DNA from 3 places in the Duganella sp. CY15W genome. Region 3 is predicted to be linked to each of the others. Evidence: predicted binding sites of a transcription regulator. Region 3 holds the regulator's gene; each other region holds the start of a gene.
What was found. Region 3 encodes sigma-54, which starts transcription at its own class of promoters, with help from an activator protein. Its sites were predicted from a motif close to TGGCANGNAANCTGCTTT; they were not measured.
Positions count from the first base shown of each region.

Region 1: a site for sigma-54 is predicted at 1,188-1,205, ahead of GTP58_RS23285 (urease accessory protein UreD). Genes of this name have one in related genera too.
Region 2: a site for sigma-54 is predicted at 803-820, ahead of GTP58_RS12305 (DUF1549 and DUF1553 domain-containing protein). Genes of this name have one in related genera too.

Region 1 is NZ_WWCQ01000005.1:170,719-172,984, reverse strand. It holds gene GTP58_RS23300 (hypothetical protein) at 1-47, shown strand, start outside; partial or broken gene GTP58_RS31965 (IS3 family transposase) at 197-325, shown strand; gene GTP58_RS23290 (hypothetical protein) at 533-952, shown strand; gene GTP58_RS23285 (urease accessory protein UreD) at 1,236-2,099, shown strand; gene GTP58_RS23280 (urease subunit gamma) at 2,114-2,266, shown strand, end outside.
Region 2 is NZ_WWCQ01000002.1:617,629-619,894, forward strand. It holds gene GTP58_RS12300 (TonB-dependent receptor) at 1-677, shown strand, start outside; gene GTP58_RS12305 (DUF1549 and DUF1553 domain-containing protein) at 868-2,266, shown strand, end outside.
Region 3 is NZ_WWCQ01000002.1:243,019-245,284, reverse strand. It holds gene lptB (LPS export ABC transporter ATP-binding protein) at 1-191, shown strand, start outside; gene GTP58_RS10650 (RNA polymerase factor sigma-54) at 198-1,670, shown strand; gene hpf (ribosome hibernation-promoting factor, HPF/YfiA family) at 1,747-2,103, shown strand; gene GTP58_RS10640 (alginate lyase family protein) at 2,193-2,266, shown strand, end outside.

The sequences.
Region 1 (2,266 bases), on a different contig from region 3:
TGGAGCCAGAAGCACTGAAAGACAGCCGCAAGCCCAGAACACCCTAGTAAAGCTCTTGCGTCCAAGGCCAAGATTGTCGCTGAGGCTTGGCAAAAAAGTGGTGGCGCCGGCTCGCCGACGTGAGATAGCGCAGTGGTATTTTGACGTGGGTCTGACTACCGTCAAGGATGTCTACCTCGCTTTGGGTATCACCCATACCTGTTTTCGCTACCAAGCCAAGCTCAGCGCGGCAAACGATGTCGTCGCTGACTGGCTGGTGCGGTTGGCGAACAATTGGCGCAGCTGGGGCTTTGGCCTGCGCTTCCTTTATCTACGCAACGAGAAGGACTAAAGGTACGGGCGGTTATTGTTGTTATTATTATCAAATTAAAACCGCAATAGAAGAAGCAAAGCAAGTCCGCAAAAAATTTGCGGTAAGGTGCATATCCCTATTATGTGGCCACTTTCGAAGCTTGAGGGCGACAGTCGGCCACGAGTAATCATCGAGTGCAGGGGCTAACAACTGCCTCTTTTTTAACTAAGGTATAGAGAATTGGATAATATTTATTTTTCATCCTTTAATGATGGCGAGGAAGCCACTTTCAACTTGTCTTTGCTGAAAGTGATTTTGTTGAAGCATGGCTGCAAGTTGGGTGAGCCCTTAGGGGACGGATTTATTCCGGTATTTTTCCCATGGCAAGGTGATGAAGAGACGATTGGCTCTGATGAAGGCGGCATCGCGCTGGAATCTTTGGATGCAATTGAGTTTGCTATCGGTAGACCCCTGTACGATGCGCCAATGCGCCTCTTGGCCTTCGAGCTGTTGGAAAAGTTAAGACTGTGTGCCTATGGTGATGGCGACCGCATTTACTCAGTCCATTCGCTCGAAGCGTCTGCCATTCCGGATGAAGTGCTCGAAGACGCAGTGCGGGGAGTTTCAATTGTTAAGTCATCAAACGACTTGTGGACATAGTTGATTGGAACTTGTCCAGACTGCGATGCAAGCCGCAGCATCGTGGACTGGGCGTTCGATCTTCCCTCGGGTTTCGGAAATCTCGTGTTTGGATTCTGGAATTGGCCGGCCACCTCCATCGTTGCCGCATAGTTCACGAGCACATCTGACCCGCACCATTTTCAATTAGTTGCACCAAGTTGGTGCTGTTTGCCATATCTCGGTGCAGCCTGCGCGCGCAGGAAGGAATTTATGCTGGCACGCTGATTGCATAGATCAACGGTTATTTAGCATCTCTGTTTCTATGCCCGACTGCACTGCACCGCGCGACGTAAACGCCAGCACTGGCCACAGTGCCTGGCAGGCCAGTCTCACCCTCGGTTTTGCCGACGATGCCGGCACCACGCGGTTGTTCAATAAAATCCATCACGGCCCGCTGCGTGTGCAGAAGGCGCTGTATCCGGAAGACGCCAAAGTCTGCCAGGCCATCGTGGTTCATCCGCCGGGCGGCGTGGTCGGTGGCGATCAGCTGGAAATCGATATTGGCGTGGGCGATCGCGCGCACGCGTTCATCACTACACCTGGCGCGGCCAAGTGGTACCAGGCCAATGGCAAGGTATCGCAACAGACCGTGCACCTGCATGTGAACCAGGACGCGGCACTGGAATGGCTGCCGCAGGAAACAATCTTTTTTGATACCGCTAACGTGGTGCTGGAGCAGCACGTGGAGCTGGCTGCGGGCGCAACCTTTATCGGTTGCGAGATTCTTTGCATGGGCCGGCGCGGATCGGGAGAGACGTTCGATAGCGGCAGGATACGCCAGCGCAGCAGCATCCGCCGCGAGGGTCGTCTGCTGTGGTGGGAGCAGGGCGACATGCTGGGCGGGCAGTTGGGCAGCCCGCTGGCGCTGGATGGCCACACAGTCTGCGCCACGCTGATCGCCGCCGGCAAGCCGCTGCCTGCCGCGGTATTGAACGAGATCCGCACCGCTGTCGCCGCCGATGGTGCACACCGCTTCGGCGTAACGCAGACCAAGGGCGTGCTGGTGGCACGCCATCTGGGCGACGACAGCGAAACCGCGCGCCGCCTCATGCTCACCGTGTGGCGCCATCTGCGCCCGCATCTGCTGGCGCGAGAAGCAGTGACGCCGCGCATCTGGCAAACCTGAACAGGAAACCGAACATGGATCTGAGTCCACGCGAAAAAGACAAGCTGTTGATTTTTACCGCAGGCCTGGTGGCGGAACGCCGCCTGGCCCGCGGCCTGAAGTTGAACTACCCGGAAGCGGTGGCGCTGATTACCTGCGCCATCATGGAAGGTGCCCGCGACGGCAAA
Region 2 (2,266 bases), 370 kb from region 3:
AGCTGGGCCTGAAATCCAGCCTGCTGAAAAATACGCTGATCATCAATGCGGATATCTACCAGATGAATATTCGCGACTACCAGTCGACGGTGCGTGTGGTGGACGACTTCACCACCCAGACCAATATCGCCAACGGCCAGGCCAATCCGCTGGCTTACGTGACGGCGCAGGGCAACGTGCCCAAGGCGCGCGCGCGCGGACTGGAGCTGGATGCGGTCTATTCCGGCATTCCCAACCTGAGCATCCGCGTGGCGGGCGCCTATACGGATGCGCGCTACGTCAGCTTCCCGCTGGCGGCCAAGCCGGATGAACAGGCTTACCTGGCTGCCGCCTACGTTGACCAGAGCGGCCTGACGCTGCCGGGTGTGGCCAAGTGGACCGGCAACGTCGGCGCCGAGTACCGCGTGCCGGTGTGGGGCAACAAACAGTTCCACACCAGCTTCAACACCGCGTTCACCAGCCGCTATAACAATACCGATACGCTGTCTTCGTATGGCGTGGTGCCGGGGAATGCCATCACCGACTTCGCCATTGGCCTGGGTTTCAAGAGCGGCTTCGACGTCAGCCTGATCGTCAAGAACCTGACCGACAACCGCGCGCACGAACCGGCATGGAGCAGCTACTCGCCTAACCCATATCCGCGCTGGTACGGCCTGACCTTCAGCGGCAAGCTGTGAGGCTGACCGCAGCCTGCTGCATTTCCAGCAGCAGGCTGCTGCAACTGTCTGGCGCGAAGCACCCCTGCCACCGCGCCGAACCTGAATTTCCATTGAAATCAACCACATGCGCATCCGGGACTGGCTGGCACGATAGTTGCCACTTAAAGCAGCAACATCAACCGTCCATGTATGCAGAAGGAGCAAGTCCGTGAACCATCCTGTAATCAAGACGCTATCGGTCGCCGTGCTGCTGGCCCTTTCCGCCGCATTGTCGGCGGCGACCGATGACAAGCCAGCCGATACCGCCAAGCCGGCGTCCGCCCCGACCAAGGCCGCCTGGGCCTACACCACGCCGCAGCGTCCCGTCGTCCCCACCGTCAAGCAGAAAGCCTGGGTACGCACGCCGGTAGACGCCTTCGTGCTGGCCAAGCTGGAAGAGAAAGGCCTGAAGCCATCGCCGGACGCCGACCGCGCCACCTATATTCGCCGCGCCACGCTGGATACCTGGGGCCTGCTGCCAACGCCGGAGGACGTCAAAGCCTTCGTCAACGACAAATCGCCGGACGCCTATGAGAAGCTGGCCGACCGCCTGCTGTCATCGCCGCACTATGGCGAGCGGCAGGCGCGCCGCTGGCTGGACCTGGCGCGCTATGCTGACAGCGCCGGCTTCCAGCAGGACGTCACGCGTCCCAACAACTACCGCTACCGCGACTACGTCATCACCGCCTTCAATAGCGACAAGCCATTCAACCGCTTTATCCGCGAGCAGATCGCCGGTGACGAGATCTGGCCGGAAAACCAGGAAGCCCATGTGGCGACTGGCTTCCTGGCCGGCTACCCCGACAATCTTAACTCGCGCGACCTGGTGCAGCGCAAATACCAGATCGCCACCGACATGACGGACCTGGTCGGCGAAACCTTCCTGGCGTCCACCATCGGTTGCGCGCGCTGCCACAACCACAAGGCCGACAAGGTCAGCCAGAAAGAATACTTCCAGCTGCAGGCCTTCTTCGCCAATACCAGCTTTGACGAAAAGGCACCCGCCATCAAGGGCGACGCCGAACTGGCGTTCGAGAAGCAGCAGACCGCTTACCGCGAAGCGACCAAGGATATCCGCGCCAAGCAGAAAGCCATCCTCGATACGGTACGCACCGACGGCGTCAAGTACCATAAGGAGCGCTACCTGACCGACAGCCGCGATGCCATTTTCAAACCGGAAGCGGAATGGACGGCGATGGACCGCTGGGTCAACTTCCGTCTGAAATCCGTCAGCAGCGAGCAGGATGTGGTGGCCTACCTGCGCCTGACCTCCGAAGACAAGGACGCCGCAGAATACAACCCGGCCAACGTCGAGAAGTGGAAGCAGTATCAGAAACTGACCGCCGACCTACGCAAGTTCGACAAGCTGAAACCAGAGAAAGGCAGCCTGACGCTGACCACCGCAACCGAACTGGGACACGCCGATGCACCGCCAACCTTCGTCCGTTTCGGTGGCGTGCATGAACGTCCAACCGATGAAGTGCAGCCAGCATTGCCAGCGCTGTGGGCCGGAGCCAACGCCAACCTGGATATCAAGCCATCTACCAGTTCATCCGGCCGCCGCACGG
Region 3 (2,266 bases):
TCGTGCGCTTCCTCAAGGAGCGCGGCATCGGCGTCCTCATTACCGATCACAATGTGCGCGAGACGCTGGGCATCTGCGACCGCGCTTACATTATCAACCAGGGTACGGTGCTGGCATCTGGCCGTCCGGACGACATCATCGCCAACGAGTCGGTGCGGCGTGTCTACCTGGGTGAACATTTCCGTATGTAAGCCTTCATGAAACAGTCTTTGCAACTGCGCACGTCGCAGCATCTCGCGCTGACGCCCCAGTTGCAGCAGTCGATCCGGCTGCTGCAATTGTCGACGCTGGAGCTGCACCAGGAACTCGAACAGCTGCTGACCGATAACCCGCTGCTGGAGCGCCTCGACGATCCGCTCGACCACTCGCTGCGCCTGCTGGCCGATGGCGCCATCAGCCAGCAGGCGCCGGCATCGGAAGCGCCGGCCGAAGGTCCGCCAGGCGATGCACCGGCGGCCGAAGCCGACAGCTACGAAGCACCTGCCGCCGATACCGAAAGCACCACGCCCGATGCCGATATGGACTGGGGCGATTCCGGCCGCAGCAAAAATACCGATGACGAGGAATCGCGTCCGCAGCTGGAAGCGCACCACTGCACGCTGCGCGAACATCTGATGGAACAGATGCGCGTGACGGTGCTGGAAATGCGCGACCGCGCGCTGGTGGAACTCATCATCGATGCGCTCGACGAGAACGGCTATCTGGAAGAATCGCTGGACGACATCCACGCGCGCCTGCCCGAAGAACTGGCAGTGGAAATCGAAGAACTGCAGACAGCACTAAGCCTGCTGCAAAGCTTTGATCCGATGGGCGTGGGCGCACGCAATGCATCCGAATGCCTGGCCCTGCAAATCAAACGCCTGCCCGGCGTACCGTTGGTGACTAGGCGTATGGCCCTGGCCATCGTGGAAAAACACCTCACGTGGTTTGCGCAGCGCGACTTCAACAAACTGAAAAAAGCGCTGCTGTGCGATGACGAAGACCTGCGTGAAGCGCAGGCCGTGATCCGCCAGTGCAACCCGCATCCGGGCGCCGCGTTTGCATCGGATGTATCGGACTACGTGGTGCCCGATGTGATCGTTAAAAAAGCGCGAAATGGCTGGCAGGTCAGCCTCAATAACGACGTCATGCCGCGCCTGCGCGTGAACCAGATGTATGCCAACCTGCTCAAGCAGGGCAAGGGCGAAAGTGCGATGGGCGCGCAGCTGCAAGAGGCCAAGTGGCTGATCAAGAATATGCGTCAGCGCTTCGACACCATCCTGCGTGTCGCCCAGGCGATAGTAGAAAGACAAAAGAACTTTTTCTCGCATGGTGCGGTTGCCATGCGCCCCCTTGTGCTTCGCGAAATAGCTGATACACTGGGTTTACACGAGAGTACTATTTCTCGGGTAACAACTCAAAAATATATGCTGACCCCGCACGGCATGTTTGAGCTGAAATATTTCTTTGGTAGCCATGTCGCCACCGAAGCTGGCGGGGAAGCAAGTTCGACGGCGATACGTGCATTGATCGTGCAACTCACAGGAGCAGAAGACCCGAAAAATCCTTTATCCGATAGTAAGATTGCGGACATGCTGGGAGAACAGGGTATGGTGATTGCGCGACGGACCGTTGCCAAATATCGCGAAGCCCTCAAAATCCCACCAGTCAGTCTCCGCAAGTCTTTGTAGTTACTTGGTTCCTGCGCGCCCGGCAGCAAGGGGTATCGCACTAACCGTTAGAAGCGACTTATCTTTAGGAGTGTGTATGAATCTCACCATCAGTGGACATCATCTCGAAGTGACCGCAGCTATTCGCGAGTACGTGCAGAATAAACTGGAACGGGTCACCCGCCACTTTGATCAAGTGATTGATATTGCTGTCATCCTGACCGTAGATAACCTTAAAGAGAAAGAGAAACGCCAGAAGGCTGAAATCAACCTGCGTATGTCCGGCAAGACCGTCTACGTGGAAAGCCTGTCGCAAGACCTGTACGCCGCCATCGATACCCTGATCGACAAGCTTGACCGGCAGGTCATGAAGTACAAATCCAAAGTTCAATCGCACGGGCACGATGCCATCAAGCATATCCCCGACAGCTACGAACCCGCTGCCTCCGCCTGATTAGCGGTCACAGCACATCAAACAAAGGGCGCTCAAGGACGCCCTTTTTTGCAGTAGAATAGTTAAACGTTTAACTCTCCTGGAGAACCATGAAATATCTGCTGATTGCACTGGCGCTTGCCGCGCCGGCCAGCCATGCCTGCGATGCGCCGCCGCCCGCGCG